Regions from separate parts of the Paenibacillus uliginis N3/975 genome, predicted to be linked through region 2. Evidence: riboswitches for the same ligand, from Rfam matches in the RefSeq annotation. Region 2 holds a riboswitch; the other holds the start of a gene.
What was found. Region 2 has a riboswitch for FMN ahead of ribD (bifunctional diaminohydroxyphosphoribosylaminopyrimidine deaminase/5-amino-6-(5-phosphoribosylamino)uracil reductase RibD). Riboswitches for the same ligand answer to the same signal wherever they lie in the genome.
Positions count from the first base shown of each region.

Region 1: it holds a riboswitch for FMN, as region 2 does, so the genes downstream of both, B9N86_RS23235 (DMT family transporter) here and ribD (bifunctional diaminohydroxyphosphoribosylaminopyrimidine deaminase/5-amino-6-(5-phosphoribosylamino)uracil reductase RibD) in region 2, are expected to answer to the same signal.

Region 1 covers NZ_LT840184.1:4,930,318-4,947,068, reverse strand. Annotated here, with positions in the region: gene B9N86_RS23275 (phosphodiester glycosidase family protein) at 1-219, shown strand, start outside; gene B9N86_RS23270 (copper amine oxidase N-terminal domain-containing protein) at 298-4,227, opposite strand; gene B9N86_RS23265 (aminoglycoside phosphotransferase family protein) at 4,556-5,428, shown strand; gene B9N86_RS23260 (CPBP family intramembrane glutamic endopeptidase) at 5,425-6,102, shown strand; gene erm (23S ribosomal RNA methyltransferase Erm) at 6,358-7,224, shown strand; gene B9N86_RS23250 (GNAT family N-acetyltransferase) at 7,277-8,113, shown strand; gene B9N86_RS23245 (TetR/AcrR family transcriptional regulator) at 8,310-8,942, shown strand; gene B9N86_RS23240 (GNAT family N-acetyltransferase) at 8,967-9,506, shown strand; FMN riboswitch at 9,804-9,961, shown strand; gene B9N86_RS23235 (DMT family transporter) at 10,091-11,074, shown strand; gene B9N86_RS23230 (LacI family DNA-binding transcriptional regulator) at 11,299-12,306, shown strand; gene B9N86_RS23225 (ABC transporter substrate-binding protein) at 12,510-13,919, shown strand; gene B9N86_RS23220 (carbohydrate ABC transporter permease) at 14,032-15,114, shown strand; gene B9N86_RS23215 (carbohydrate ABC transporter permease) at 15,115-16,203, shown strand; gene B9N86_RS23210 (hypothetical protein) at 16,242-16,460, opposite strand; gene B9N86_RS23205 (YobA family protein) at 16,457-16,751, opposite strand, start outside.
Region 2 covers NZ_LT840184.1:3,877,911-3,894,661, reverse strand. Annotated here, with positions in the region: gene deoB (phosphopentomutase) at 1-917, shown strand, start outside; gene B9N86_RS18455 (purine-nucleoside phosphorylase) at 942-1,769, shown strand; gene B9N86_RS18450 (D-alanyl-D-alanine carboxypeptidase family protein) at 2,064-3,245, shown strand; gene spoIIAA (anti-sigma F factor antagonist) at 3,336-3,689, shown strand; gene spoIIAB (anti-sigma F factor) at 3,686-4,144, shown strand; gene sigF (RNA polymerase sporulation sigma factor SigF) at 4,156-4,911, shown strand; gene B9N86_RS18430 (stage V sporulation protein AA) at 5,052-5,717, shown strand; gene B9N86_RS18425 (stage V sporulation protein AB) at 5,714-6,139, shown strand; gene B9N86_RS18420 (spore germination protein) at 6,166-7,800, shown strand; gene lysA (diaminopimelate decarboxylase) at 7,918-9,249, shown strand; gene B9N86_RS18410 (peptidylprolyl isomerase) at 9,522-9,956, shown strand; gene B9N86_RS18405 (hypothetical protein) at 10,069-10,380, opposite strand; gene B9N86_RS18400 (hypothetical protein) at 10,382-10,624, opposite strand; FMN riboswitch at 10,918-11,100, shown strand; gene ribD (bifunctional diaminohydroxyphosphoribosylaminopyrimidine deaminase/5-amino-6-(5-phosphoribosylamino)uracil reductase RibD) at 11,434-12,546, shown strand; gene ribE (riboflavin synthase) at 12,589-13,254, shown strand; gene B9N86_RS18385 (bifunctional 3,4-dihydroxy-2-butanone-4-phosphate synthase/GTP cyclohydrolase II) at 13,298-14,539, shown strand; gene ribH (6,7-dimethyl-8-ribityllumazine synthase) at 14,585-15,052, shown strand; gene B9N86_RS18375 (segregation and condensation protein A) at 15,119-15,913, shown strand; gene scpB (SMC-Scp complex subunit ScpB) at 15,882-16,484, shown strand; gene B9N86_RS18365 (DUF2953 domain-containing protein) at 16,673-16,751, shown strand, end outside.

The DNA of each region.
Region 1 (16,751 bases), 1.1 Mb from region 2:
ATGGCTTTCCTACAAGGCTCCCAAGGTGAGAAGACACACTTCACGGATGTGAAGACCTCACCGATCTGGGTTCAGGAAGCGGTCCAATCCGCATATGATCTCGGTCTGGTAAAGGGACTTTCAAGCAATATGTTTAAACCGCTGGGATTGACAACGCGTGCGGAAAGCGCACAGGTTATTTACAATCTGGTAAGAAAGATGCCTGGATATGCGAGGTAAGCTGGGGAAGTAAGGAAAACAGCCTTCATCCATTTTGGATGAAGGCTGTTTGATGTTGTGCTGTTTTAAGAATGAAATTTAAGGCTGTGGCGCAGGAGCAACAGGTGTAGCAGGCTCAGCAGCTTTCAAAGTTATAATTGATGGCGTAGATACTGCTTTTACTTCTCTATTCGTATTTTTATTTACTGACAAGACATATACTTTGTATTTACCGTCTACAATATTAGTTTCGTATGAATCTTGGGTTGGCATCTCTAGATCTACTAAATAATCCGTACCTGTTTCTAAAGGAACATCTTTAATGGCTTTTGCAGCTTTTGTTATGGCCTGGGCTGCTGTTTTGGAGGCAGCCGCTTTTTTTGGATCGAAACTGCTGTCACTTTCAGGAACAAGCATAATCTCATACGAACTGATGTTATTCTTATTGGCAGCCGCTTTAAATTTAACTTGTAGGATTTTGCTGTCCGTTTCTTTGATCAGAGCTGTTACATTAGTGGCTTGTGCGGAATCTGGAGTAGAATCCGTAATTTCAATTTTTGCAAAATTGGAAAGGGCATTCCCATCAGCACCTTGGCCATTGTTAACAGCTAAGACATATACTTTATATGCTTTGTTTTTGACTATGGTCTGCTTGTCGACATCTAAAAAGCCTAATTCAATGTTCACCTTCAGTTCACCTTTGGGATCTACCTTTTTGTAACGATCTGAAGGTACTTGAGTCGCTTCGTCCCACCCGAAAGACTTTGCGTCGTCGAACGGCAAAACCATGACACGGTATTCTCCCACATTTTCCGGTTTAAGCGACTTCTCGAATGTGATATCAAAACCTGTATTATTGCCATCAATCTGCGCTTTCACATTCAAAGGAGCTGAGACCGCGCTTCCTTTTAGCGTGATAGCTTGCGCTTCAGACAATGCATTGTTATTCGGATTACCATCTTTGCTTACTGAGAGAACATACACTTGATAAGGCTGTGAGTTACGGATTTCTTTACCGTCAATATCTGTCGTGTTGGAAGATAAGCTGGTACTGATGTCTGATCCTTTTTTATTCACCGTTGTAAAGAATTTTGCATTATTTGCATCGGGTAGTTTGAAATTTACTCCCGATTTAACTACATATATCTGATACTGACTGATGCTATCTTCATCGGTTAATCTTTTAAAAGATATAAGCATATCTCTACCGTCATTTCTGTCTCCGTCATCACTTACCTTTAAGTCTGTGACCGGGTTGACCGGAGAAATGCTGCTTTTCAGCGTTATAATGTCGGACGAAGGGGACAGAGCATAGCTTCCATTATAACTATCGCCGCCAACGGACATGACATATACCCGATAGGCGAGGCCAGGTTTAATATCGGCTCCATCCACATCTTTGGCATTGGAATCAAGTGTTTTTTGGATGGTGCTGTCTGCTTTGTTGGTAACATCGGTATATTTACCGCTTCCTATCGATTTTGCTGTTGTTGGATCAAGTATCTGGCTTGCTTTAACAACGAATATGCGGTAATAACTAATGTTGTTGTAATCCGGAGTCCTAGGGAAAGATACCTTCAGATCCCGTCCGTCGCCATAGTCACTTACGTCTTCAACAGTCACACGGCTTACAGCATCTATTTTCTTTTTGTTGCTAAGTTCAATGCTATAAGAAGAAGACAGTGCATTATTACTAGAGTAATTTCCATAACCTACTGACATGATAAACACGTCGTATTTAACGCCATTACGGATATAATCCCCGTCTGTATCACGACTTCCAGCTAACAAGGATTGGGTGATTTTGCTGTACCCTGTTTTATCGATTCGCGTGTAATAGTAACTGGATAGGTTGGAAGCTTTATATAGATCAAAGCTGCCCGCTTTAGACGATTTTACTACGAATGCACGGTATTCGCTGATATTGTTTTCATCCGATGGGCGATCAAATGAAATTTGCATATCTCGACCATCACCAGCATCACTAGCATCACCAATGTCCTTCACATTTAAGTTGTAAACGCGGTTTACATTACTATTGCCACTGAGTGTGATGATTGAAGAGGAAGATGACAACGCGTTGTTACCGGAGTAATTACCATTGCCGACCGACAAGATAAATACGCGGTAGCTGACACCGTTCCGGATAGAGTCCCCGTCTGTATCGCGGCTTCCATTTGATAAGGGCTTGATGATATTGCTGTAGCCTGTTTTATAGATATCCGTGTAATAGGAATTGCTGTTGGCATCATACAGATCAAAGTTGCCCGCTTTATTCGATTTTACAACGAATGCACGGTAATGGCTGATGTTATTTTCATCCGATGGGCGGTTAAACGAAACCTCTAGATCCCGGCCGTCATTATTATCGCTAACGTCCCTTACATAAAGATTGGAGACGGAGCCGACATACGAACCGCCGCTGTTGTTATTAGATAAAATAATATCGCTCGAAACGGAAGACAGGTTATTGTTTCCGTAATTGTTGCCCGAACCAACGGACATGACGAACACCCGGTAGTAAACTCCGTTTCTTATTGAGGATCCGTCAACATCTCTGGCTCCGGAGGATAACGTCTGAGTGATGTTATACCCGGTCTTGTTCACTTGTGTGTAATTGGAGCTGGATACCGAATTCGCTTTGTTCAAATTGAAGTTGTGATAGTCAGATGACTTAACCACAAAAATTCGGTAAGACCCGATACCTGACTCATCGGATAGCTTGTTGAAGTTTACACGCAAATCGCGTCCATCGCCATAATTGCTCACATCGGTTACTTGAGTGATGACAGGAGCAGTGGTGGACCCTGTAGCTAGCGTGATCGAAGACGAACCGGAAGACAGCTTGCTGGCTAACGTGTTCTCATTGCTGCTCACGGACATAACGAACAGAGTATAAGGTACTCCGTTCTTAATATACTCGCCGGAAGTATCACGTGTAGATGAGCTCAGAGCATTTGTCAGCGTTGTGCCGCTACCACTTGTTTTATATACGGTTGTGTAATACTGGCTTGGTACGGATTTGGCCGCTGCCAGATCAAACTTGCTGACATCTTTGGTTTTAACAACCATAATTCTGTAATTGGAAATGAGATCTTCTTTCTGAGCACGGGTGAAGCTTACTGAAAGATCCCGCCCGTCACCATAGTCGTTAACATCGTTCCCCTTCACATTGGTGGCTGTTTCAACGGCATTGGTATTTGACAATGTAATGGATGATGATGGCGATGATAACGCGAATTCGCCGTTATATCTTCCAGCAGTCAACACGTAGGCCTTATAGGCTTGGTTTTCACGAATGTAATCTCCGTCGACGTCACGGGCACCTGAGGTAAGGGTAACCGTATTATTGGATCCGGTTGGAAATACTACGGAATAGTTGGATGATGGAACCATTCGCGCTGCTGATTGATTAAAGTTGTATGACTTCTCCGCTTTCACAATCATGACCCGGTATTGATCTGCACGTGATTCAGTATATGACTTGGAGAAGCTAACCTGAAGGTCCCGTCCGTCACCGTTATTTGCAATATCTCTTACAGTTACATTAGAAGCAGGCGAGAGGCCGGTATCAGGAACTGGTACTGGTCTGCCGCCGTTCGAAGTTGTAGTAATGGATACGGTTTTGGTTTTAGAATTCCATCCGACTTTCTCACCTAAGGATTCACTGACGAAGCGTACTGGCACCATCGTTGCACCCTTCAGGTTTTTGGCAGGAACATCGAGTCTAACACTTTTGTTGTTAATTGTTGCTGTTTTAGAGTTAATTTTCAGTACGATCTTTGTGTTGTCTCTTACAGCTGTGACCGTCTGAGTTTTCTGATTCCACTTAACCTTAGCATCCAGCGCTTCAAAGATAGCTCTCATGGGCAGCATGACTCGGCCTTGGATCATAACCGGAGCCTGACTTGTTGTTAATCTCACCCCATCAATTAAGATGTTGAATTTTACTGCCGCTTGCGCCTGTGACTGGAATAGCATAGGAAAAATAAGTAGAGCTGATAGCATAGCAGCCCAAAACTTCCTCACACGCTTGACCTCCTTCAAAATTAAACGATTGTTATTATTTTCCTCACCTATAAGACGCTGTAGGAGGATGGAAAGTTTCAACAATTGAGCAGTGTTAAGAAAATTTTAAGAAAAATGATGAAAGTATTGCAAAAAGACACCAAAATAAGGAGTTTGTTGGATGGTTTATTCATAATTGGGAAAAAATGTTTGAGATGAGTTGTTAAGTGAAATGAGGTTTGCTATTCTGCATGCACGACACCTTCCCAAATGGTTTCAATCAGGATACCATACGTATATATCCAATTGAGCTGAGAACATGAATAATCAAATGGAAGGAAGATTACGGTTGGAAAATCCTTTACGCAGCATTCAGTGGATCGAGAAAAATGATGTTTTGAACCATTTATTGCATCAGGAAGGCATTATTACAACTCATCCTATGGAACAGGGCTTTGAAGCGGAAGTAATAAAATTACATTCTGATCAAGGGAGTTTTGTATTAAAAGTATGGAACAAAAGCTCTAGACCGAATATTTCCTTTCAATATAGTTTGTTGAATGCTTTATTTGATTGTGGTCTTCCCGTTTCGAAGCCGGTGGGCTTTGGAAAATATCAAAACGCTGACTACGTGTTATTGACCACCTTTGATGGTGCACCTATTACCAAGGTAAATAAAATGAAGCTGACGGATATAGCCATGATTTTATCCAAAATACATACAACTCCAGTGGAGGAGCTAGGACCGATCCAGCTTCCAACGTATGATTTTAAGGATTATTTTTATCCGGGGATTCAGAATCACTCTGACTTGGACAAGGCATTCACTCAACTTGCTGGAATGACCTCAATCAAGCAGGAACGAGTCATACACGGTGATTATCATCTGAGAAATATACTGGAACAGAATGAACAATTGACTGTTATCGATTGGACGAACGGACAATACGGAGATCCAAGATATGATTTTGCATGGTCACTTGTGTTGAAGAAGATATACTTGTCAGAGCGGAATGCTTCCGTGTTTAGTTCTGCGTATTTATTACAAAATGATATTCGGTCGGATGAACTCGCCGTATTCGAGGCTATGGCATGTCTAAGATGGATATTACTTCATAGAAATGGTGGTACGCCCATTGAACCTAACACGCTGAAGAAGGTTAGAAGGCTTATCCATGAGAATCCGAACCTGAAAGAATTGGAGTTTTACGATATTCCATGAATACAAGAAAAAATATAATTTCAATAATAACGATGATTGTTATTGGATGTATCGCAATGGCTTATGTAGATGCTGTGATATCTCCCGATTATGCGGTGAAATCGATCATTAAAATTCTCATTTTTCTAACGCTGCCGATCGTTTATAGTCTCATCAGTAAAGAGGTATCTTTTAGGCCATTATTCAAGTTTGAGAAAAAAGAGATGCGGTTCTCCATACTGCTTGGTTTAGGTGTATATGTGTTTATTTTGGGCAGTTACTTCTTGATCGGGCCGTATTTTGATTTCACTCAAGTCACGGAATCATTACAGAGCAATATCGGCGTAAATGCGGGCAACTTTGTGTTCGTCGCTATTTACATTTCCATTGTCAATTCGTTGCTGGAGGAGTTTTTCTTCCGTGGTTTTGCCTTTCTGACGTTGAAGAAGTTGACCGGTCGCAAGTTCGCTTATATATTCAGCGCAGGCGCATTTTCCGTGTATCACATCGCCATGATGACGAGCTGGTTTACAGTTCCGCTATTCATAGTGTTAATTGTAAGTTTGTTTGTGGCAGGCTTGTTATTCAATTGGTTGAATGAAAGAAACGGGAACATTTACACATCGTGGATGGTTCATATGTGTGCTAACCTTGCGATTAATACCATCGGGTTTACTTTGTTTGGATTAGTATGATGAAGTAGTCCATTCATGGAAAATAGTACCTTTCGGTACATTGGTTTGGTATACTGATCATGTAGTTTTTTTAAAACCTAGCTCATTTAAATGGACGGAGGCTTTGATTGTATGTGCTGCTGCATCGCATTTTTTCGTTTGAGATAGTGTAAGGTACAGAACATTTATGCCCTTTCATTTTTTGTGAAATGAACAAGGGTTATTTGATCTGTACCTTTTTCATTCTCTCATATACGAATGAATGAGGTGCTTTTTGTGTTAAAAAATAAAAAAATCCGCGGAGCAAAGTTTGCGCAATCGCCGAACTTTTCTTCGCAGCATCTGTTAATCCACAAGCCGCTGATCTATGAAATGATCCGCCTTGCACATATAAACTCGAACGATACGGTTATGGATATTGGTGCAGGCACGGGAGCGATTACCCTTCCATTGGCTGAAAAAGCTGGAAAGGTGCTGGCCGTCGAGAACGATCCCGTCTATGCCGAGAAGCTTGCCCAGAAGACGAAAGATATATCGAATATCCGGGTAAGACAAGCCGACTTTTTGCAGATTGATCTTCCAAGAGATCCGTTTTCGGTCATATCGAATATACCGTTTTCCATTACGACAGCCATTCTCGACAAGCTGCTCGGTTATCCAGGCGTGCCTCTAAAGTGCGCTATCCTCATTGTTGAGAAGGGGGCAGCCAGGAGGTTTACGTCGGTACCGATAACTGATCCACGCATATTGAAATGGAGAATGTGGTTTGAATTCCAGATCGTACGGACCGTCTCTCCTGAACATTTTTCACCTCGTCCGAGAGTGGATTCGGCCGTGCTGATCATCCGCAAAAAGAAAAATCCAGCGGTGCTGCCGCAGGACCATGCCAAATTTATGGCACTAGCAGTTCACGGCTTACGTGATCCACGGCTTCCATTCTCTGCAGCATTGGGAGATGTATTCTCACCTGCACAGATCACAAAGCTGGCAAGAGTGCTTAAGCTGGAGAGGAATGTGTCTATTTGTACGCTCAACGAGCAGCAATGGGGGGAAGTATTTCTTTCCATGATGCGGCATGTAGAATCTTATCGACGACCAAGATTACGAAATAACGTTTCACCAAAAAATAAATATAGGCGATAAACATCAGGTTTTGCGGGATGAGTCGGCCTTATGATAAAGGACGTGTATTCAAATGTTTTTAATAAAAGAACGTAATGAAAAATTGGGTGAACAGCTGCTTCGTATGGACAGTGATGCCATGTTTGGAGGAGTTGTAACGGGACATAATCCCGGTAAAGTGTGGGTGGACGATCGTGATCATCCTTCATCAGCTCTCGTCTGGTCGGGAGGTTTGGAGAGTTTTTGTTTTATGGGGTGCCCTTCATCGCGAATATCAAATGCGACCTTGGAAAGGTTGATAGACAATGAGATCATTCCGTTTCTGAAAGAGAAGGATACTCATTATTTTGAGTTTTCGGTGGATAGTGAGGGGTGGCAGTCGATTATCCAAGATACGCTTGGTAACCGAGGGATGAAAGACAGTTATCAATATGTATATAAAACGGATCCAATTGCCGGGCAGTATCAAGGCAACGGAAACCCTGTTTTTCCGGAATCATTTACGGCTGCCAGGTTAGACGCGCAGCAGCTTGATGAATGGGAACGAAATGGAGCGGGAAATGCTGACTTTTTAGTTCAGTATATTGAGCAGTATTGGGGGACAGTGAGCGATTTCTTAGCTGAAGGACACGGTTACGCTGCCATTACTGACCGTAATGTTATCGCAAGTTTGGCCATATCCTCTGCGAAGTTCGGAATGACTCATACTATTGGTGTAGAGACATTGGAGGACTATAGGCGCTTGGGGCTGTCGAGCTCGCTTGTGAAACTACTGTTGAACGATTTCCATGAGCATGGGATTATGGCATGGTGGGACTGTATGGACAGTAACATCGCCTCGCAAAAAACAGCGGAAAAAGCAGGCTTGGTAAGAACGCATCGTTATAAGATATACTGGTTTACGTTTTGAGGTGAATTTGAAAAATAAACGGACTCGGACTGCTCGATTTTACTTTGAGCAGTCCGTTTTTTTTTTCTGAGAAAGCCATATTGTCATTTGAATTCAACTGCAGCTCGTTCGTTCTTGAAAACCGACATCAATGTCGGTTATAATCAAATTCATAAAACGACATTCATGTCTAATTTGTAAAGGGGTTCAGGAAGAGATGTCTCCGAGAGTGAGCGAACAATACAAGCAGCAGAAAAAAACGGACTTGCTGAAGGCGGCAAAACAAGTGTTTACTGCCAAAGGGTATCATCGCGCTACGATGCAGGATGTGATGGATGCAGCTGGAGTGTCCAGAGGGGCGCTGTATGCCTATTTTGACAATATTGAACATGTCTATGTAGAGCTGCTTCGGTTGGAGGATGAAGAAGATGCTCTGTCTTTTCAAATCGAAGATGGCACACAGACGTACTGGAAGCAGCTGACGGGATGGCTCTTAACGCAGCAGAAGGGGATGGAAGCTGGAGAGCCATCGCTTGCATTGGCTAATGCCGAGTACTTTTTGTCGTTACATTATCGAACGGATTCAGGAAACGAGAGTTACATGAACATGCGTTACCAGAGACTAATTGAGGTATTAACCTCATTTTTTCAAAAAGGAGCTTCGCAAGGCGAATTCAACCCAAGTGTGCCCATCGGTCATATTGCTCGCTATCTTATTTCATGTATGGATGGAATCGTACTTAATACTGCTCGCCTGGGTCATGACATAACAAAGGTAGATGAACAGATGGAAATGCTGGTGTTTTCTTTGAAGTCCATGTTGTTCCGGGACGGATATAAGGGAGATTGAACATATTAGGAAGGAGAATAAGCAATGCTATTTGAATCTGCTAGAATTAAATTCCGCAAGATGACAACGAATGATGTGCAGATGTACAACCAATGGAGAAATGACCTTGAGGTCATGACAACGACCAGTCCTTCACTAGATTTGTTTACTGAGGAAGATACACACGAATTTGTCAGCCATGTGATTTTGGGATCTGACACTTCCAAAAGCTATATCATCCTGGACAAGCAAAGCGATCGGCCGATTGGCATCATTTCTCTCATTCAGTTGGATTACAAAAACCGCAATGCGGAGTGTATTATCGATATTGGCGAAAAAGACTACTGGGGCAAGGGCTATGGAACCGAGGCGCTCCGATTGCTGCTGGATTATGCATTTTTGGAGCTGAATTTGCACAGGGTCTCTTTAAGGGTGTTCTCTTTTAATCAGAAAGCGATACACTTATATGAAAAAATAGGGTTCAAGCATGAAGGGGCTTCCCGGCAAGCGATCTTCCGGGACGGTGCATGGGGCGACATTGTCCAGATGGGGATTCTTCAGCATGAGTATCTGACAGCTAGATAATACGCACCGTTAAGCAGGCCATACGGGGAACGTACGAATATTTAAAAGGGACCTATCGACCATAGTGTTGTAAATAAATAGAGAATTTTTATAGTGGTAACTTATCGATATTTGCTGTATAATTCTCAGTAACAAACTTATGATATGAAATTATCATGATTTTCTGCAAAAAAAAATGTATTTACATGAAACTATTCGTGATATAATTTCAGTGTGATCTTTGTATCAGCGAATTGTCCTAAATTTTAGTATCATAAGTTCAAGTTAATCATGCATTACAAAATATAATAAATGAATATGGATCTTCGGGGTAAGGTGAAATTCCTAACCGGCGGTGATGGTGCGTTACTTGTGAACGTGCTTTAGCCCGCGACTCGCTGTTTCGAGATTGAGATGGCGACTGACTTGGTGTAATTCCAAGGCCGACGGTATAGTCCGGATGGGAGAAGATCAAACATGAGTTTGTCGCGGGCTTTTTTAAGCTTTCGGCAGGCTTATTTGGTCAGCCCCCGTATCTTTCGACATAGTCGATTACGGGGGCTTTCTGCTGGTAAGACTCCGTATTCAGGACAGGAGACAGCAAGATGGAAAATGTAAGCTCAAGTGTTAAGGTGCAGCCGACCTCAACGGCGAAAGGGAAAAGCAGCTTTAAAGGTGGATTTTGGCTGGTTGTATTGGGAGCGGCTCTGTGGGGTGTAGATCCCCTGTTCCGGATCATTCTTCTGAAGAATATGACTTCCTCTCAGATCGTACTGCTTGAACATGTTATTATATCTCTTATTGCGATACCGGTTATCTGGAAAAATCGTCACGAGTTCAAGAGTCTCGGTTGGCGGCATGTTGGTGCGCTGCTCTTCATATCATGGGGCGGCTCGGGTATAGCCACCATCCTGTTCACGATGGGACTGACGAGCGGGAACCTGAACGCCGTGCTATTACTGCAGAAGCTACAACCGTTATTTGCCATTATTTTGGCCAGTCTGCTACTTAAGGAAAAGCTTCCACGTCATTTTTCAGTTCTCTTTATCTTGGCACTTGGCGGTACGTATTTACTCACCTTCGGATTCACGCTTCCGATTGGCCATTGGAGCGAGTTTATACAGGTCGGAAGTCTGCTCTCACTAGGTGCTGCTGCACTGTGGGGCGGATCGACAGTGATGGGACGTTTGATGGTCGGTCAGATGAAATATGAGACGGTCACGTCTCTGCGGTTTGTTCTGGCTCTTCCACTGCTCAGCGTCATTACATGGAGTGAAGGAGCAGCATGGAATTTGCCGGCTGCCGGAACAACGGATTTTGCCGCGGTTATGCTTAATCTGATCGGTCAAGCACTGCTGCCGGGATTGCTTAGTCTGCTAGTGTATTACAAAGGACTTACGACAACGAAAGCGTCGGTAGCGACGCTTGGGGAGCTGAGCTTCCCAATGGTAGGGGTGCTGATTAACTGGATCGTGTTCCGCGAGGTTATAACTTACGCTCAAATTACGGGCTTCCTGCTGATCTGGTTCGCACTGTTTATGATCTCCAGACAATCAGATTCCAGCTCTCTGGCGGGAGAGCAGGGATAAGAATATGTGTATGAACAAGCTGTCGAGGCAACTCGGCAGCTTTTTTTCATCCGAGGGCTCGTAACAGTGTCATCTCTGAGAAAAAAAAGCAGGCCGTCCCATGACTTCATCCGTGGGTGACCTGCCTTAAAACTTTTTATGAAAGCGCTTTAAAAATATATTGCTAATGACTAACTACCTTGCTATAATCGCCTTGAAAAGGTTTTCAGAAGAGGATGTTTAATATGATAAAATCAACGATCCGAGATGTAGCCCGAATGGCGCAGGTGTCTATAAGCACCGTTTCCAGAGTTATGAATACACCGGACTCTGTGGCGGAGAGTAAACGAAACAGGGTACTCGAGGCCATTGAGAAGCTGCAGTATCAGCCGAACTCTTTTGCACGCGGCCTGATCTATAAGAAGTCCTTTACACTGGGCCTGCTCATTCCCGATATCGAGAATTTTTACTATACCGGGATTATACGGGGAATGCAGGATGCGTGCATTAAATTTGGTTACAGCTTGATGATATGCAATACGGACCGCGATAAGGACCGGCTTCTCTCGTATATTGACACCTTTCATGAGAAGCAGGTCGATGGGATTGTATTTGCCAGTGATGTCCTGTATCCCGAATATTACGAAAAGCTGGTCCGTACCAAAATACCTGTTGTTCTCCTGTCCACACATTCGGATGAATACGATATCCCTTGTGTGGAAATCGATGACGAGGCAGCGGCTTACGATGCGGTGAAGTTCTTGATCGAGCTTGGCCACCGGGAAATCGGAATGATCGGGTTCAATCATGACAATTCGATTTCAGGGCCTCCCAGATATGAAGGCTTTGCAAGGGCGCTAACGGAAGCGGGCCTAGAGCGTAATGTCGGGAAGATTCGGTTCGCAACACACCGCTTCGAGCACGCCTATGACGCTGCGCACGAATTGTTTACGGATTATCCGGAGCTGACCGCGGTGTTTTGTGTAGCCGATGAATTTGCCATGGGCGTCATTTCCTACTTAAAGGACCGGAATGTGCTTGTTCCAGGGCAGGTGTCTGTCGTAGGCTTTGACAATTTGCGGATGGCGAATATGTTTATTCCTAAGCTCACCACGATTGCCCAACCGATCTATGAGCTGGGATACCGTGCAGCCGAGAAGCTTCACGAGCTTGCGACCACAGGAAACGTTAGCGTTCTAAGGGAGCGGATGGCGCATAAACTCATTGTCAGAGAGTCTTCCAGGGAAAAATAGCCTTGCTTTTCGGCTGTTTTGAAAAGCTTTTCATATTATAAATATAAACGCTTTTATAAAGGGTTCAAGCTTGGTTTGACATAGCCATTCGAAAAGCTCTATTAAGGAGGTGATCCGCAAACTCCTGATCTTAGAATCTCATAAATTGGACTGTAAGGGATGTCAGTTTTCCAACATTTATTTCAAAGGGGATGTAAGGAAATATGAGAAAAGCTGCAAAATCCAAAATGTCACTGGTGATGGTGCTCCTGTTATCCTTTGTAATGATACTGAGCGCCTGCGGAGGATCGGGTGAAGCGGGACCTACAACAGAGCCACCGGCGCCAAGCAATAACAGCAATGAAGGGAACAAGGATACGGGTACGGATGCAGCTGAGGGATCGCCGCTAGAAAAAGCGCTTAAAGGGGAGTACAAAGGCACAAAGGTAACGATGTACGGGCCTTTTGTGGACGTGGACCAGAAGAAGTTCGAGGAAAGCATTAAGGACTTTGAGGAAAAAAGCGGCATTGACATCCAGTATGAGGGCTCGAAAGAGTTTGAAGCTACGATCAACGTCCGCGTAGACGGAGGAAACGCTCCGGATATCGCCGACTTCCCTCAGCCCGGCCTACTGGCTTCAATCGCCAAAACCGGCAAAGTCATCGACCTGACCAGTGTGCTGGACCAGGACAAATTGAAAGGCAACTACAACCAAAGCTGGCTTGATATGTCCATGATGGACGGCAAAGACGGTAAAATTATGACCGGTATCTGGAATCGCAGCAACGTGAAGAGCCTGGTCTGGTATCCGAAGAAGCAATTTGAGGAAGCCGGTTATAAGGTTCCTGAGACTTGGGATGAAATGATGCAGCTTACCGAGCAGATTGCCAAGGACGGCGATCCGGCGTGGGCAATCGGGATCGAGAGCGGAGCCGCTACAGGCTGGCCGGCGACAGACTGGATTGAAAATATTATGCTTCGTACGACCACACCGGAAAATTACGACAAGTGGGTGAAGGGAGAGCTTCCGTTCACTTCACCGGAAGTCAAAAACGCATTTGAAATCATGTCTAAAATTTGGATGAATCCTGATTATGTATACGGCGGCAACAAATCTATCGTTACCACATCATTCGGGGATGCCGTGAAGCCGATGTTTGATAATCCGCCTAAAGCCTGGTTTAACCTGTTGGGCAACTTTATTACAAGTTTCTTCCCGGAAACCGCCAAGGTGGATGAAGACTATGACTGGTTCTATCTGCCGCCGATTGATGAGCAGTATGGCAAGCCGGTGCTCGTAGCAGGTGATATTTACGCCATGTTCAACGACCGTCCGGAAGTCCGTGCGGTAATGGAGTTCTTCACAACCGGTGAATCCATTAAGACATGGATACAGTCCGGTGGCGTCATCGCCCCAATGAACGATGCTTCGCTCGATTGGTATTCCTCTGAATCCGACAAGCGGATGGCGCAGCTTGTACAGGATGCAACGACCTTGCGTTTTGACGGCTCGGATCTGATGCCGGGTAAAGTAGGTGCGGGCACGTTCTGGAAGGGGATGACCGACTACGTGAGCGGAACGGCCACTATGGATGAAGTGCTGGAGCAAATCCAATCCGGCTGGAAGAACTGACGAATTAGAGATAACAGCTGTAAGTTTGGTATGACAAAAAGAGGGGCAGTCGTTTGGCAAGAAGGTCTGCCTCTCTTTTTGCATCCTTCAGGTCTATTTAGGAGGTTATTCAATGAACACACAAGCCAAACGGGGGATCAGCCTCAGAGCAGTGCTGCTCTTTTTGGGCGTGGTCGCCGCCAACATCGTAATCAACGGCCTGATATTTATGTTCTTCCGGGATTCCACGCTTAATCCGCTTCTCACGGCATTTTTCGCTGTATTGTGGGGGATTCTCGGGGTTTACCTTATCTATTACTCCCTGAGCTGGGCGGTTGAGCAGTTTCCGGATATGGTGCGGAGGAGGGTGCTGCCGTATATTTTTGTAGGACCTGCAGTTATTGTTCTTGGATGGCTGCTGGTGCTTCCGGCGCTGCGCACCTTTTATTTAAGCTTTTTTAATGCATCTTCTGATAAGTTCGTCGGTCTCGGCAACTACATTGCAATCTTCAGCGACCGGCTGCTCGCGACGGCTTTGCGTAACAACCTGCTGTGGGTATTCGTCGGAACCTTGTTCTGCGTGGCTTTTGGGCTGCTGATTGCCATTCTTGCAGACCGGAGCAGTTATGAGCGGATTGCAAAATCGATTATTTTCATGCCGATGGCCATCTCTTTTGTGGCCGCTGGCGTTATTTGGAAGTTTGTGTACTACTATCAGCCGGGAGATGAGCAGATCGGTCTCCTGAACGCCATCGTCACCGCTTTCGGCGGTGAACCGCAGGCATGGGTTAGTCTGCTGCAACCGTGGAACAACTTTTTCCTGATTATGATCCTGATCTGGATGCAGACGGGATTTGCGATGGTGATCTTTTCGGCCGCAATCAAAGGGGTGCCCGAGGATATTCTGGAGGCGGCCAGGGTGGACGGTGCCGGGGAAATCCGGATTTTCTTCAAGATCATCATTCCATTCATCTCGACAACCATTCTTACCGTCACGACCACGATTATCGTGTTTACGCTGAAAATTTTCGACGTGGTCATGGTCATGACAGGGGGCCAATATGGCACCGAGGTGGTAGCGACGCAGTTTTACCGACAGTTCTTTATGTACCGGAATTTCGGTTACGGCTCAACCCTGGCCATCGTGCTACTGATTGCCGTTCTTCCTGTGATTTACTTCAACCTACGTCAATTCCGCAAGCAGGGGGGATTTTAAATGGCGGGCAAAAAGAAAAGAAAGGGCAATTGGATCGTCAATTTGGTCCTCGGCGTCATCTGCATCATGTGGCTGCTTCCGACTCTGGGACTGCTGGTCTCGTCGTTCCGTCCGGCGGCGGATATTATGCAATCCGGCTGGTGGAACGTGTTTCCGCATCAGGAATGGAAAACAGCGGATACGATCAAGCTCTCCAAGGATATCGATCTCCGGGAACCGATTGAAGTGAATGGGAAGACCTTCAGCGATGATCAGTTGAAATCGGGTGTCATGGCGGAAGACAGCCGCCTGATCTGGCAAAACCGGCGCGCTCGTGAAATCAGCGTGCAGGAGCAGGGCTGGGTGGGCAGCTCTGAGCTGACGCTGGACAACTATAAAAATGTGATCAGCGGCAAAGAGTATACGATTAAGAACGCCGACGGCAGCGAAACGAAGGACAAAGGCACGGGCTTGTCCCAGGCGTTCTGGAATACGCTGACGATTGCAATCCCGGCAACGGTTATTCCGGTGCTTATCGCATCCTTTGCGGCTTACGCCTTTGCCTGGCTGCGGTTTCCGGGACGCAAAACGCTGTTTGTCCTGATCATCGCGATGCTGGTCATTCCGCTTCAAGTCGCGCTCATTCCGGTGCTTAAGGATTACACCGCGCTCGGGCTGAACGGCACGTACCTGGGAATATGGCTGGCGCATACCGCTTTTGGTCTGCCGCTCGTTACCTATTTCATGTACAACTTTATCAGCCAGCTGCCGAAGGATCTATTCGAATCGGCTTTTATGGACGGTGCGAACCATTTTACGATCTTTAGTAAACTGATTCTTCCGCTGTCTGTTCCGGCCCTTGCTTCCATTGGGATTTTTCAATTTCTGTGGGTATGGAACGACTATCTGGTGTCGCTCATTTTCATCGGCAACCAGCCGAGCGTGCAGGTGATGTCCATGAAAATCGCCGATCTGGTCGGTTCCCGCGGCAACGACTGGCATCTGCTTACCTCAGCCGCTTTTATATCGATGCTCATGCCGCTCTCCATCTTCTTCCTGCTGCAGAAGTATTTCGTGCGCGGCTTGATGGGTGGTTCGGTGAAGGGCTAGGCGGGTAATGGTGTAATGCGGGCAGTTAGTATTACATTTTACGATAACGTGAGCTCGGTAACGGATATATCGGCATGCGCGGCACCGGTTGCGAAAGAGGTGTCCTGCTGAACCATTTCATACAGCAATAACAAGAATATAGATCGTGATCCTTGGCGTTTATGCCCTTTATCATGGTCTATTTGTGTTGTGCAGCCATAAGCTTGTATGGATTGGACGTATTCGCGGAACGTCCCGTGTCTTGGTGGACCGTTCATTCCGAATTCTGTTTTTCGTCTATAATCTGTACGTTCAATTCAGCTTCTCCTTGTTTGATATGAACAATCCAAATATCCTTTTCAGCAATATAATTTACTGTTTTTATAACAGGAACCTCTGCGCTACTCAATCCTTGTGACGTCAAAGCTTTACGAATGACCTCTGGCTCGGTCAAGTTTGCGTGTTCCGGTTGACTGCTTGGCACAACAGAAACTTGTTTAGCTTTCGATTTTCCCGGGTAGGATTCCAGCACCATATCGTACCACACCTGCACCTTTTGGCCGATTGAA
Region 2 (16,751 bases):
GGCACTGGGAACTCATGGGCTTGCGAGTAAAAACGCCGTTTAATACGTACTCTCAGGGTTTTCCTTCGGCGCTCATTGCACAGTTCGAACAGCAGACAGGCCGTAGAGTCATTGGAAATAAACCGGCCTCGGGTACGGAAATTAATGAAGAGTACGGCGAAGAGCAGATGAAGTCCGGGGCTTGGATCGTATATACATCGGCAGACAGTGTGTTTCAGATAGCGGCACATGAAGAAGTGATACCACTGAAGGAGCTGTATGAAGCTTGTGAAATTGCCCGGCGGCTTACGCTTCAGCCTGAATTTTCGGTAGGAAGAGTTATCGCTCGTCCGTATATTGGACAACCAGGCAGTTTTATTCGTACATCTAACCGACATGACTATGCGGTAAAGCCTCCTGAGCCGACCATAATGAACTCCCTTGAGCATCATGGGTTGGATGTTATTGCTGTCGGTAAGATTAACGACATATTCACCGGGGAAGGTGTCACACAATCATTCCCGACAAAAAGCAACCAACATGGTATTGAAGTATTGATCGAGCAGCTGAGTAAAGATTTCAACGGACTGTTGTTCGCGAATTTGGTCGATTTCGATTCACTTTACGGACACCGCCGCGATCCTAAGGGCTATGGACAAGCCTTGAAGTACTTTGACCAGTCTCTTCCTGATATCATGGGAATGCTGAAGGAGGATGATTTACTGATTATTTCAGCGGATCATGGCAATGATCCGGTTCATGCTGGTACGGACCACACCCGGGAATATGTGCCGCTGCTTGTATATAGTCCAGGGTTGACAGCCCCAGAAAGCCTTGGGCTTCGGGATACCTTTTCAGACGTGGGTGCAACCATAGCCGATAACTTCGGGGCAAAGACGTCGGAACATGGCAAGAGCTTTTTATCGCAATTAAAATAATGAATAATGGGGAGAGGTGCTGGAATGAGTAACAACTTAAATCAAGGGATTATTGAAGAAGCAGCTGCGTTTATCCGGAGCAAAGGCGGAGTGCAGCCGGAGGTTGGCCTAATTCTTGGGTCTGGACTCGGAGTTCTCGCTGACTTATTGGAGGACACGGTATCCATACCTTACAGTGACATTCCGCATTTTCCTGTATCGACGGTAGAAGGACATGAAGGCGAACTGCTGCTTGGGAAAATTCAGGATCGGCCAGTCGTTCTGATGAAAGGCCGCTTCCATATGTACGAAGGATATGGCCCGGAGCTCACAGCGTTTCCGGTACGCGTGATGAAACAGCTTGGGGTAAAGAGTCTGCTGGTCACGAACGCGGCAGGAGGAATTAATACTTCCTTTGAGCCGGGTGATCTGATGTTGATTACGGATCATTTAAATATGACAGGTCGCAATCCGCTCATCGGACCGAATGACCCGGCACTGGGTGTACGGTTCCCGGATATGTCCGAGGCGTACAGCCGCCGCTTGCGAAAGCTCGCTTTAGAGACGGCAGAAAGCCAAGGAATAACACTACAGCAGGGTGTTTACGCGGGACTTCTAGGGCCAACGTATGAAACACCAGCCGAAATCGTTATGCTGCGTACTTTGGGCGCTGATGCGGTTGGGATGTCAACGGTATCTGAGGTCATCGTTGCCCGTCATTCGGGTCTAGAGGTGCTCGGCATTTCTTGTATCAGCAATATGGCGGCAGGCATTTTGGATCAACCGTTATCACATGATGAAGTAATGGAGACTGCTGAAAAAGTGAGGGAGAAGTTCCTCGGTCTTGTTATGGCAGTCATTCCGAGCATGTAGGTTACAAGTCTAGCGTAAGGTATCTATTGTGGGGGTGTCCTAAAAGGTCCATTGACCTGGGACGTCCCCTTTGTTTGTTTTAAGACGCTACGTGTATGAATCATTCCCCTCAATCGCTGTTGTCCCCGAATTTCTTGAATTTGGGTCCCCCTTCAGATTTTTTTATGAAAATAACAAGTTTTTACATGTAAACTGCCAATAATATGGAATAATTTACTTCCAACCTGACGACAATGGAAACAGACCCGTTTCATGAGCGGGATATGCCATTACGATTGTCAGGAGGGGACGGATTTGAAAAAGGTGTTTATTGCCGGGATACTTTCACTTTGTGTTGCGTTTGCACCAGCTGCTGCAAGCTACGCTGATGAGAAGAAACCTGGCGGAGTATCTGACAGTGAGCTCGCGCCAAGTGCGCGCTCTGCCATTTTGTTGGATGCGGAAACCGGAACCATTATTTACGAGAAAAACAGCCATGATAAGCTGCCTCCGGCCAGTATCACCAAGATTATGACGATGCTGTTGACGATGGAAGCCATTGATGACGGCAGGTTGAAAATGACGGACATGGTACGCACGAGCGATCATGCTGCTTCTATGGGAGGTTCACAGATTTTTCTGGAGCCGGGTGAAGAAATGTCCGTTGAAGAGATGCTGAAGGGTATTGCGATGGCATCCGGCAATGATGCATCCGTAGCTATGGCCGAAAAAATCGCAGGTTCTGAAGAAGAGTTCGTTAAGATGATGAATGAAAGAGCAGCGGAACTTGGCATGAAGGATACCAACTTTGCGAACTGTAATGGACTTCCGGCAGAGAATCATTACAGCTCAGCGCACGATATTGCTTTAATGAGCAGGGAGCTTCTGAAGTATGAACAGATTACAAAGTACACAGGTGCATACCAGGATTATTTGCGTAAGGATACTCAAAAGCCATTTTGGCTGGTGAATACGAACAAGTTGGTTCGCTTTTATACGGGAGCAGACGGTCTAAAAACCGGTTATACCTCGGAAGCTAAATTTTGTCTCTCAGCAACGGCGAAGCGAGATGGTCTTCGTACTGTAGCCGTCGTGCTTGGGGCACCAAATACGAAAAACCGCAACAATGAAATTTCCCGTATGTTCGACTATGCATTCTCCCAGTACAGCAAGCATTCGATCTATAAAAAAGGGGAGATGCTCGGGAACATCAAAATTTCCAAAGGTGCTGTACCGGAGCTGCAGCTCCAGGCTGAACAGGACTACAGCGTCCTTGTGAAAAAAGGCGGAAAGACTGCTGATCTCCGTCATGAGGTCACCGTTCCAAAAATGATTAAGGCACCGATAACCGCAGGACAAGTCGTAGGCAAGCTGTCGGTGTATCAAGGAGATCAGCTGGTGAAGGAATTTGAACTTAAAGCACCGGCCGATGTTAAGAAAGCAGGATGGTGGAAGCTGTTTAAGCGTACGACAGGACAGTTGTTTCATGTAGATTGATAGGGGTTTTCTTCTAGTTTTGTCGGGGGGCAGGAAAGTCTTTTGCAGGCGTAGAAATCTTTGTTCATGTAGGGAGGAGAGTGAGCAAACATGAATCTGCATGTTGAAATGGAGCACCAGCGGCATGTGCTGATCGTCAGACTTTCAGGGGAACTGGATCATCATACCGCCGATCATGTCCGGATGCAGCTGGATGAAGCTATCCAGCGCCGTCAGACAGAGCACCTAGTGTTCAGCCTGAAGGATCTTGAGTTCATGGACAGCTCGGGACTGGGCGTTATTCTCGGGCGGTACAAGTTCATCAAACAAAAGGGCGGGAAAATGGCTCTGTGTGACGTTAATGCGCCGGTGTATCGTCTGCTTGAAATGTCAGGGTTGTTTAAGATCATGCCCATTTATGAGAACGAGAGTACTGCACTCTCGGGTTTGGAGGTAGTGTCATGAGTGAAGGGAAAACGCAGCATAATTTCATGACTCTGGAGTTTGCCGCAAAATCGGAAAATGAATCCTTTGCCCGAGTAGCTGTGGCTGCGTTTATATCTCAGCTTGATCCGACAATGGATGAACTCAGTGATTTGAAGACAGTCGTGTCAGAAGCGGTTACAAACTGCATTATCCACGGTTATGACAGTAACCCGGAGGGTGTAGTGAAGATTGAAGCCGCGATCGACGGGGATATGATCATTCTTGTCATTGAGGACAATGGGCATGGCATCGATGATCTGGAAATGGCTAAGCAGCCGCTTTACACGTCTAAGCCTGAACTTGAGCGTTCAGGGATGGGCTTTACGATCATGGAGAACTTTATGGACGAATTTGATGTCATCAGTGAGCCGGGGACCGGTACATCGATCAAAATGAAAAAACGGATCGAATCCAAGAAAGCTTTATATAATTAGGGGTTGGACAAATGGATGCCGATGTGAAGAAGACTTCGCAGACTTATTTGGACGACGCGGAGGTTAAGCGTCTGATAGCACTTAGCCAAAGCGGAGACACAGTTGCCCGGGATACGCTTGTAAACTGTAATATTCGTCTTGTCTGGTCGGTTGTGCAGCGGTTCATGAACCGGGGTTACGAGCCGGAGGATTTATTTCAGATCGGTTGTATCGGCCTTCTGAAATCCGTTGACAAATTCGATCTCAGTTATGACGTGAAGTTCTCGACGTATGCCGTACCGATGATTATTGGGGAAATTCAGCGTTTTTTACGTGATGATGGTACGCTCAAGGTAAGCCGTTCGTTAAAAGAAATGGCTAATAAAGTTAGGAAAAAGCGGGACGAGCTCTCCAAACACCTGGACCGCCTGCCAACGATTAAGGAAGTGGCAGAAGAGCTCGGAGTGACACCAGAGGAAGTGGTTTTCGCCCAAGAGGCGAACAAGCCGCCAACTTCCATCCATGAAACGGTATTCGAGAACGACGGAGATCCCATCACTCTGATGGATCAGATTGCGGACGAATCCCAGGAACGCTGGTTTGATAAGCTAGCACTGAATGAGGCGATTGGGGGCTTGTCTGAACGCGAACGGCTGATTGTTTATTTGCGGTATTACCGTGATCAGACTCAGTCTGAAGTGGCCAGCCGTCTTGGTATATCGCAGGTGCAGGTCTCAAGGCTTGAGAAGAAAATATTACAAAGTATCCGTAACCAGATTGCGCAGTAGTGTAGCAGTTACTGAGTCAGAAACGTCGTTCCTTGAGGAGCGGCGTTTTTGTGCTGCCTGCATATGGAAAGGTAAAAAAGAGTAGGATGAGCATTCATTTCCCATACTAACGGTAATTTAGCAGTAAAGGAGTGTTCCGGATGAAAGCCAATCCCACTCCGACGGTGTTTCTGCAATTGCGGAGCCGTATCCGCCTGCCCAGAGATCAGACCGTCAAACTCGGAGATGTTGCTTTTATTATTTGCGACCCGGAATGGGAAGAGAAGCTGTGCGGCTTGCCGCTCGTTCAACCCAAAGATCAGGACGGCAACAGGCTTCTGATGGACTTGATTCAGATCATTCCAAAGATTCGACAACTCATTCCGGAAGTGCATATTGAACCGATGGGAAACCACCATACTTTAGTGGAACTCATCGGCCCTTCTGCCAAGCCATCCCGATTTTGGTTTCCGGTCATTTGGCTGCTTCTGTTTTTTGGCTCTGCTCTGACCATCATGAACTTCCACGCCGACGTAAACATGTTGGAGGTGCATATCCGAATTGTCGAGATGGTAACAGGACAACGGGATGAGCATCCCTATTTGTTTCAGATTGCCTATTCATTAGGGATCGGTTTCGGGATGACGGTGTTCTTCAACCATTTATTCAAAAAGAAATGGAATGAGGAGCCAACACCGCTTGAAGTTGAGATGTATCTATATCAGGAGAACCTTGATCAATTTGTTGTGGCTGAAGAATACAGGAAGATGAGAACGGTAGAGATGGAAAAGACGATGCAAAAGAGAAAGCCAGGGGGAAAACGATGATCACCCTGATGCAGCAGTTGATTTCTATACTTCTCGGGGTAGCAGGTGGAATTGCAGTTGGCGGGGGTGTCATTGCGCTCATCATTGTGCTTGATATTGTACCGAGACTATCGCAATTAACTTGGACCTATGACCGTGTCCACTGGTATGAAGGAGCTCTGATTACAGGTTCGTTAGTTGGAACGATCGCTGATTTCTGGATGTGGAAAACATCCTTGGGGCCGGTGATCAGTACGATCATCGGACTGTTTTGCGGTGTGTTTGTCGGTATGCTGGCAGCGGCTCTGACCGAAGTGTTGAATGTTCTGCCGATCTTGGCCAAGCGGCTGAAGCTGACTGGTTATTTATTGGGTTTGTTAATGGCGATGGTAGCCGGCAAAGTTGCAGGGTCTCTATTCGATTGGTTTGTTTACCGACAGTAAGCGACCGCAATAAGGAGGTAAAGTAAATGGATGATAAGACGGGATCAACAGGCTATGGAGAGGAAAACATTCCGGTAGTTCCTCCTTCAGTCATCAAGTCATTGGAAGAGGAGGAGTTAGTCAAAAAGAGAGAAGCTGAATCCTCTGACAACACTCACGAATCTGTAGTGTATTGGCAGGGTTCCGATGAAATCCCCAGCAATTTAAAAGATCTGAAGGGAATCTTGAAAGAGGTAGTGGGGCTTGGTGTTTCTTTTGACGTCGTCCTGCGTGAAATGACGGTTGCCGGCAGAAAGACGGGACTGTTGTTTTTAAATGGGTTTACCAATGATGTGGTATTGACGGAAATTCTAGATCGTTTTACCTATTTGACTTCGGAGGATGTAGGTAATCATATCGTTTCCACGATCAAGAATCAGTATATTCCTTATGTTCAGGTGGAGGAGATTACTGAACTAAGTGAAGCGATTAATAATGTACTCTCGGGCTTGTGTACCGTTTTTTTTGAAGGTGAACATACAGCCATTCTGCTGGATACGAGAAAATATCCTACAAGGTCTCCTGAAGAGCCCGCAATTGAACGGGTCGTGCGCGGCGCTAGAGACGGATTTACTGAATCCATAGTTACGAACATTAATCTGGTCCGGCGCCGTGTACGGGATCCGGGACTCCATTGTGAAGCCATGCAGGTAGGACGACGTACTCAAACCGACGTGTGTATTATTTTCATAGATGATATTGTCGACAGGGAACAAGTGGAGGCCATCCGCCACAAAATTCAAGAGATCGATCTAGAAGGTCTACCTCTCGGAGACAAACAGTTGGAAGAAGCTATTGTTAATAAAGGCTGGCATCCTTATCCGCTGGTCCGCTATTCAGAGCGGCCTGACGTGGTCGCCTCCCACCTGCTCGAAGGCAGAGTCGTAGTGATGGTAGACACCTCACCAAGCGTGATGATTATGCCGACGACGTTCTTTGACCTGTGCCAGCATGCAGAAGAAAACAGACAGACGCCGTTTATGGGCACCTACCTGCGCTGGATTCGTTTCGGCGGTATATTCGCATCGATGTTTCTTTTGCCGCTATGGATGCTGCTGGTCATACATCCTGAACTGAAACCGCCGTATCTCAATATATTGGGACCAAGGGAAATGGGGAAAATCCCAATTATTATGCAGTTCTTAATCGTCGAATTCGGGGTGGATTTGATGCGCCTTGCCGCTGTTCATACACCCACCCCTCTGGCATCTGCCATGGGATTGATTGCAGCAATCCTCATCGGAGATGTTGCCGTTAAAACGGGATTGTTTGTTAACGAAGTGATGCTGTATATGGCGGTTGCTGCGGTTGGTATGTTTGCGACACCGAGTTATGAGTTAGGGTTAGCTAACAGGGTCGTACGTCTTGCACTTCTTATAGCAGTAGCGATGTTCGGGTTGAAAGGGTTCGTGATTGGAACGACGCTGCTCATTCTGATGCTGACCACACACCGGTCATATAACTCCTCATATTTATGGCCTTTTATCCCATTTAGTGCAAAGGCGATGGGGGAGGTATTGTTTCGTAAGCCGCTGCTATATTCCAGAACACGTCCGGCTCTGAACAAGGCCAGGGATAACAGCAAGATGGGGCCTGAAATGAGTCCAAAAAGAAAGCAATAACAAATAACACAAAGGTTATGTTGAAAAATCCATTTTATTTACGTTTCGTTGTCTGCTATACTGTGAACAATTATTCGATAATCTTATTTTGTAAATATTGATCGGAGGAATTGTGGGATGTTTTTACACGGTACTAGCAGAATTAATGAACGGGGACATCTAGAAATTGGCGGGTGCGATACAGCTGATTTAAAAGCACAGTTCGGAACCCCTCTTTATATTGTAGACGAGCAGTCGGTTCGTAACCGCTGCAGAGAATATATCGACGCTTTCAAGGTTTCAGGCTTGAAATATCAGGTGGCTTATGCAAGCAAGGCTTTTTGTGTGATGGCTATGTGTCGGCTGGCGGAAGAAGAGGGGATGTCCCTTGATGTCGTATCCGACGGAGAGCTTTACACGGCTCTGGAAGCGGGGTTCCCCGCGGAACGGATACATTTCCACGGCAATAACAAAACACCGGATGAAATCGAAATGGCTTTGGATGCCCATATCGGCTGCTTTGTAGTAGACAACGAGGTAGAGCTTCATCTGCTGCAGGCTATTGCGGCTGAGAAGGGCCGTCAAGTGAAGATTCTGCTTCGCGTAACTCCTGGTGTAGAAGCACACACTCATGAATATATCTCCACCGGTCAAACCGATTCCAAATTCGGATTTGACATTGGTAACGGCTCGGCTTATGAAGCGGTGAAACTTGCAGCGTCTCAACCAAATCTTGAACTTCTCGGATTGCACTCCCATATCGGATCACAGATTTTCGAAGTGGAAGGCTTCCAAATGGCGGTTCAGCGTGTAGCTGAATTTACACGCTCTGTTAAAGAAGGTCTGAACGTGACGTTCAGCGTGGTAAATCTCGGCGGTGGTTTTGGTATCCGTTACGTGGAAGGGGATACTCCACTTCATGTATCACAGTATGTTAAGGCGATCACGGACGCAGTCAAGACACATTTTGCAGGCATTGCACCTGAACTTCCCGAGATTTGGGTTGAACCGGGCCGCAGTATCGTAGGCGATGCAGGAACAACCTTGTATACGGTGGGAACCAGCAAGGATATTCCAGGCGTACGTAAATATGTCGCAGTTGATGGAGGCATGACAGATAATCCTCGTCCTGCGCTGTACGAATCCCAATATGAGGCACTTCTCGCTAATCGGGCGAATGAGCCGGTTGAAGAGAAGGTCTCGATTGCAGGGAAATGCTGCGAAAGCGGCGATATGCTAATCTGGGATGTGGAACTGCCCAAAGTTGAATCCGGCGACTTGCTTGCCGTTGCTTGTACAGGAGCCTACAACTATTCCATGGCGAGCAATTACAACCGGATCCGCAAGCCGGCGGTTGTGTTCGTTAAAGATGGTATTGGTGATCTGGTCGTTCGTCGCGAGAGTCTTGAAGACATCGTCAGACACGACGTGGTGCCTGTGCGTATCAACAAGCAGACCGTATTGAGCTAGATATACTGACCTGCCCGCAACAAGGATCACTCCCTTACATCTGTATAGGGGGATCCTTTTTTTCTGAGTAACTGTAACTTTATCTCGCAAGAAAAACTACCAATAAGTGCGGTCTGCCTTCTTTAGGGTACGTCGATAGACGCTTTTCTTATGGCCAACCTGTTTGCAACAGATGTTGCAAATAAGATACAATGGGAACGTAATCAAGACATGGAAATGGAATTGATTAGAACGTCATTGATCGAACAATATACTAAGGGAAGTGAAGAGAAATGAAAAAAGGTACAATCGAGTTAGAAAACGGCGGCACAGTGGAAATTGACTTTTTTCCTGAAGAAGCGCCTAATACTGTAGCCAACTTCGAAAAATTGGCTAACAGCGGTTTTTATAACGGACTTAGCTTTCACCGTGTAATCCCGGGCTTTGTAGCTCAAGGGGGATGCCCGACAGGAAATGGTACAGGTGGTCCTGGCTATACAATCGACTGTGAGACGGCTACTAACACAACCAAGCATGAAACCGGCGTATTGTCCATGGCGCATGCAGGCCTTAACACTGGCGGCAGCCAGTTCTTCATCTGCTACGGTCCACAGCCTCACCTGGACGGCGTTCATACGGTATTTGGCAAAGTGACAAGCGGTATGGAATTGGTAAACAGTGTAAAACCAGGCGACAAAATGAAAGAAGTTAAAGTGTTCGAAGCTTAATACAAAATTATGGACAACCTCCCCAAGTCGTTATCTAGATAACGGCAGGGAGGTTGTTTTTTTGATTCGTACATAAAAAAACCAGTTGCTTTAAACAACTGGTCGAAATTAATTAATGAAATTTACCTCGTATATCATGGAGGATTTTAACAATTTCACCAAAAGCCATAAAAGATATTCCACTTATAAAACCACTAGACCACCATGTTATAGCTGTAACAAGTGAAAAAGATGTATGATAACCATCTTTTTCACTTGCAAATACAATACCAGCAATAAATGATATTACAAAAATTGACACACCTATATAATGAAGTGTTTTATGAAAAATGTTATTTTCGGGATATACCTTTTTTGGAAATATGTCTCGATTGATTTGCTCTTCTGTGTCAGATTGTAGAATTTTTTCAAGTTCAGTAGTCAAGTTATTGGGCACTCCTTTTCTTTTGTGTTAGAAGAAATGAAATAAATAAATTAACCATCGAAAGTGAGAAGAGGAAGTTAAAAATATTTATCGTTCTATATGTCCAATCTAGAGCACGGTAAAAATCAAAAAAGAAATAGTAATCAGATGGTTCAAACCACTGTAGTATCAGATACATTAATTGACCAAGCGAAAACAATACAGAACCAATAATGGCTAGTATTATTGATTTCTTTAATTTCATGGAAAAACCTCCCTATTTATCGCAATAGGAGTATAGTACTATATCAAACGAACTATAGTCTAGGTAATTAATGGATTTGATTAATGAGCAAGTTTAATAGATTTGAATCGCCGTATTTGAAGTCAAAAGCCAAAAATACATACTTATTAAATATTTATTACTGTGAAAAAGTAAGCTTCGGACCCTTGCTTTTTTGCTTATTGAGTGATAAGCTTTTTTCATGATTACCACTTAATTTCGATATTTTCAAAACAGTGGTATCAAGAACATGTAAGGATACAATTTAATAATGAACGATCCTTCGGGGCAGGGTGAAATTCCCTACCGGCGGTGATGGACGTGGTGAAGAAGCGTAAAGCCTATGCAAAAGCTTATCACTGCGGACTTAGTCCGTGACCCGGATATACGTAAGTATATGCGGTGGACCTGGTGCAAATCCGGGACCGACAGTATAGTCTGGATGGGAGAAGGAGAGAAGGCGAATTATCGCTTGTTTTGCGGTATAGTCTGATAGGAAAGTAATAATTGATATGTGCAGGTTTTCACAAAGTATGTGCAACAAATGGTATTGCTTTTTGAGCAGTACAGTTGATGCTCTTCTTTGGTTATAACCAGCATGTCTTGTTTATTTCTGTCCGTACTATACATTTATTCTCCCAATTAAATCAAAGCCCTGTTTGGATTATATGATCCGGACAGGGCTTTTTTGTGCAGAACGGGACAACATCCCGTGCAGGAATGTTGAACCCGGTTCGACCTGACTGCTTGTCAGTGCGAAACTTCGATGTGAGGGGAGGCGAATATTGTTGATGGATATGATGAATGATGAATTTTATATGTCACTGGCACTGGAAATGGCAGAGCGGGCTCAAGGACAGACGGGTATCAATCCGGTAGTTGGGTGTGTCATTGTGAAAGATGGCAAGCTTATCGGGATGGGTACGCATCTGGAAAGAGGTGCTCCTCATGCCGAAGTGCATGCACTCCAAATGGCGGGAGCCAAAGCTTTTGGTAGTACGGTTTACGTAACACTAGAGCCATGCAGTCATTTCGGTAAGACGCCTCCATGCAGTGAAAGGTTGATCGCGGAAGGTGTCAAGCGGGTCGTTATTGCGAGTAAAGATCCCAACCCTCTTGTTGCAGGCAAGGGAATTGAAATCCTGCAAGGTGCTGGAATCCAGGTAGATACAGGGATTCTGAGCGAGCGTTCCCGCAAGCTGAACGCGCCGTTTATGAAGTTCATAACGACAGGCAGGCCCTATGTCACGCTGAAAACGGCAAGCACATTGGATGGCAAAATCGCTTCCAAAACCGGTGATAGCAAATGGATATCTAATGAAGGAGCCAGAGATAGGGTTCACACCCTCCGGCATCGGCATCAAGCGATTATTGTCGGTGTATCTACCGTCATAACAGATGATCCGGAGCTTACGACTCGTTTGTCGGTTGAGGGACTGAATCCGACTCGAATTGTGGTGGACTCCAAGCTGAGAATTCCGCTCAGGAGCAAAATGCTTCATGACGGGGCAGCTCCAACACTAATTTTAACAACAGGGCAGGGGGATCCAAAGAAACGGGAGGCACTCCATGAAATAGGAGCCGAGGTGATTTCCTGCGGCGAAGGCCCCCGGGTAGACTTAAAGCTTGCAATGGACCTATTAGGTCAGAAGGAGATCGGCTCTATCCTGCTAGAGGGAGGCGGCACTCTAAACGGATCCATGCTTGAAGAAAGGCTTGTGGATAAGGTGGTCCTTTTTATGGCTCCAAAGATTGTCGGCGGCTTGGGCGCCCCATCAAACTTCATGTTTAGTGGGGTAGAGCAGATGAGCGATGCCATCACGTTGAACGATGTTGAATTCGAACAACTGGGTGATAATATGTGTATCACTGGAACACCGGTCTGGTCCGAATCTGTAAATTAAGCTGATACAAAAAACGGACATAATCTGGAAAGGAGGAGGCTTATGTTCACAGGACTTGTGGAAGAGATCGGTGAAATGCGCCAGATTGGTCGCAAAGGCGAAGCCATGGTGCTTAGCATATCGGCATTACGTATAATGGATGATTTAAAGCTTGGCGACAGTGTCGCGGTCAACGGGGTATGTTTAACCGCAACAACGATCGGAAAGAGCATGTTTACGGTAGATGTCATGCCAGAAACATACCGGAGCACCAATCTCAAAGAGCTTCAAGGAGGAAGCAAAGTAAATCTGGAGCGGGCGATGGCTGCTGGAGCCAGATTCGGAGGCCACATCGTCCAGGGCCATGTTGACGGCGTTGGGATCATCCGAAGCGTTCATTCCGATCAAAATGCGGTTGTCTATGAGATTGCTCCATCGAACATGGATCTGTTTAAGTACATCATACCTAAGGGCTCGGTCACTCTGGACGGGATTAGCCTAACGGTCGTTAAAATTAATGATTCTTCATTCACCGTTTCGATCATTCCTCATACGCTTGCCGAAACCGTGTTGGCATTTAAAAAAGCGGGCGATAAAGTGAATATAGAAAATGACATCTTAGGTAAGTATGTTGATCACCTGCTTCATTATGGCTCACAAGGGGCTGCCAGCAAAACATCAAGCACCGGAATCAGTCATGATTACCTGTCAGAGCATGGTTTTGCCTAGTTAAGGCCTTAATACATCTCCATGAAAATGAGGAGGAACAGCAATGAATGACCGATTTGAATTCAGTGCGATAGAGGAAGCGATATACGATCTAATGAGAGGAAAAGTCGTTATTGTAGTTGATGACGAAGATCGGGAGAATGAAGGGGATTTTATCGCACTTGCAGATAAAGCAACACCGGAAGTGATTAATTTTATGATCACGGAAGGCCGGGGGTTAGTGTGTTTGCCCATCACCCAAGCAATGGCTCAGGAACTGGATCTGAAACCGATGGTATCTCAAAATACCGATTATCACGGAACGGCGTTTACCGTGTCCATTGACCACAAAGATACGACCACAGGCATTTCAGCCTTTGAGCGTTCATTAACTGTTCGTGGCATTATGGACCCTAACGCGGTGCCGTCCGATTTTCGAAGACCAGGTCATATGTTTCCTCTGGTTGCGAAGGATGGCGGTGTTCTGCGTCGTGCAGGTCATACGGAAGCTGCGGTTGACTTGGCCCGCTTATGCGGATCTTATCCGGCGGGTGTCATCTGCGAGATTATTAAGGAAGACGGTACCATGGCCCGTCTGCCGGATCTCGCCCAGATCGCTCAGAAGAATGATCTGAAGCTGATCAGCATTAAAGATCTGATTCACTATCGCAATGAAAAGGATAAGCTTGTTAATCGAGAGGTTTCCGTGCGAATGCCAACCGATTTCGGAGAATTTCAGGCAATCGCCTACACGAATGAGGTTGACAGCAAAGAGCATATGGCACTTGTAAAAGGCGATATCAACGGGGATAAACCAGTTCTCGTGCGCGTACACTCCGAATGTTTAACTGGAGACGTATTTCATTCCCACCGCTGTGATTGCGGTCCACAGTTTGAGGCAGCTTTACGACAGATTGATGAAGCGGGTGAAGGCGTTTTGCTGTACATGCGGCAGGAAGGTCGGGGAATCGGACTTATTAACAAGCTGAAGGCGTATAAGCTCCAAGAACAGGGGCTGGATACGGTGGATGCCAATCTGAAGCTGGGCTTCCCGGCGGACCTGCGCGACTACGGGATCGGAGCGCAAATTCTGAAGGATCTCGGCATTCGCCAAATCCGGCTACTGACGAATAATCCACGGAAGATTAAAGGGCTTGAGGGCTATGGACTTGAAGTTGTGGAGCGTGTTCCCATCCAAATGCCAGAGAATAAGGATAATACCGGTTATTTGCATACTAAACAGGCCAAGCTGGGCCACATGCTGAAGTTTGATGATATTGAACAGAACGAACAAAGCAGCAAATAAAGAACTATTAGACCAATAAACCAATCCGAAAGGTTGATGACAAGTATGGCACATTATTTTGAGGGCAATCTCGTATCCGAAGGGTTAAAGTATGGCATTGTTGTAGGACGATTTAATGAATTTATTACCAGTAAACTGCTGGGCGGAGCGTTAGACGCGTTGAAACGCCACGGTGTTCAGGAAAACGAAGTGGATGTAGCGTGGGTTCCCGGTGCATTTGAAATTCCTCTGATTGCTCAAAAAATGGCGGAAAGCGGTAAATACGATGCGGTCATTACGCTTGGTACAGTGATCCGTGGATCGACTACACATTATGATTATGTGTGTAATGAGGTTGCGAAAGGTGTATCTGCCATCAATCTCAAGTCGGGCGTGCCAACTATTTTCGGCGTAGTGACAACGGAGAATATTGAACAGGCGATTGAGCGCGCAGGAACCAAGGCCGGCAACAAGGGTTGGGATTCTGCAATGGCAGCAATTGAAATGGCAAACTTGACGAAACAGTTAAAATAGTGCTTATTTAATGTAGTGCCCTTTTTTTCGGGCACTGCATTTTATTTTTTGGCGGGAGGATTCACCGTGACCGTAGTATTGTACAAGCTGGATACGTTTGAAGGACCGCTGGATCTGTTGCTTCATCTCATAGATAAAGCGGAAATTGACATCCAGGATATTCCCGTCAGTGAGATTACCGAACAGTACATGGCTTATCTACAGAGCATGCAGGAGCTGGAGCTTGAGATTACCAGTGAGTTTTTGGTGATGGCTGCCACACTGCTTTCGATTAAGAGTAAACTTTTGCTTCCAAAACCTCCGGTTATTGAAATGGACGAGTTTGATTTTTATGAAGAAGATGATGTGGATCCGAGAGCGGAGCTTATACAGAGACTGATCGAATACCGGAAGTATAAAGGAATCGCACAGCATCTTCATGAACGTGAATGGGAGCGGAGCCTGATCTATTCTAAAGAACCGGAAGATCTATCCCCTTTCATGCCTGTGATTGAGGAGAATCCTGTACAGGGTTTACACACCTCGGATCTCATTGCCGCCTTTCAAAAGGCGCTCAGCAAAGCGGTCAAGCGCACGTCGTATGCCCGTATTCAAAGGGATGAAATATCGGTTAAAGATCGGATAAGACAGGTGGTACAGACTCTGGAAAGTGTTGGTCCGGGAGGAAGAGTGCTGTTCTCCAGGCTGCTGCACGAAGAGATGGTAAGGCATGAGATTGTCGTTACTTTTTTGGCGATTCTAGAATTAATGAAAATGAAACAAATATGGTGCTTTCAAGAGAAGTTGTTTGATGACATCGTAATGGAGTGGAGAGGGGAAGTAAGGTTTGATGGATTTTCCGAAGCTGAAATCGATTATTGAGGGACTGCTGTTTTTATCCGGCGAGGAGGGTTTGTCGGTCAAACAAATCGCAGAAATTACTGAGCAGCCGACTGACATGATTACCGATGCGCTGAACGAGATGAAAAAGAGCTGCGAACAGGAGCATAGAGGTATTCAAATCGTCCAAATAGCGGGAAGTTATAAGCTGGCTACATTGCCTGATCATGCCCCTTATTTCGAAAGGCTCGCTTATTCTCCTTCACGCTCTTCCCTATCGCAGGCAGCGCTTGAGACATTGTCCATCGTCGCTTATAGACAGCCAATCACCCGTGTCGAGATCGAGGAAATACGTGGTGTGAAAGCCGAGCGGGCGATTCATACGCTGACCAATAAGGGATTGATCGAGGAAGTAGGTCGGGCGGAAGCGATCGGAAGACCGATTCTCTACGGAACGACCAAGTCGTTTTTGGACTATTTCGGACTTGCTAATATCAAAGATTTGCCGGAGCCTTCGCAATTTGAGGCGGATGTGGACAGTCTGGAGGAAGAGACTCAGATGCTGTTTGATAAACTGGACGGAAAGCAGCTTACCATTGATGATGTAAATTGAAATCTTGAAAAATTTTAGGCCTGGGGATTTTCTTTTCCCGGGTTTTTTGCTTATTCTCGCAGAAACGCCGTCCCCCTTTGAAAAGAACGCCGAAGTCGTTTCTACTTGTTTCTGTTCACTTCGAATCATTTTACGGATATTTTGTCATACTAAGCCAAGAGTGTTTAACAATGTTTGGGGGTTACAGTGTGGGGATATGGCTTATTCTACTAATACTGGTGCTGCTTATATTGGTTGCTCTGCTTATCCTCGTCATGGCGTCCACCA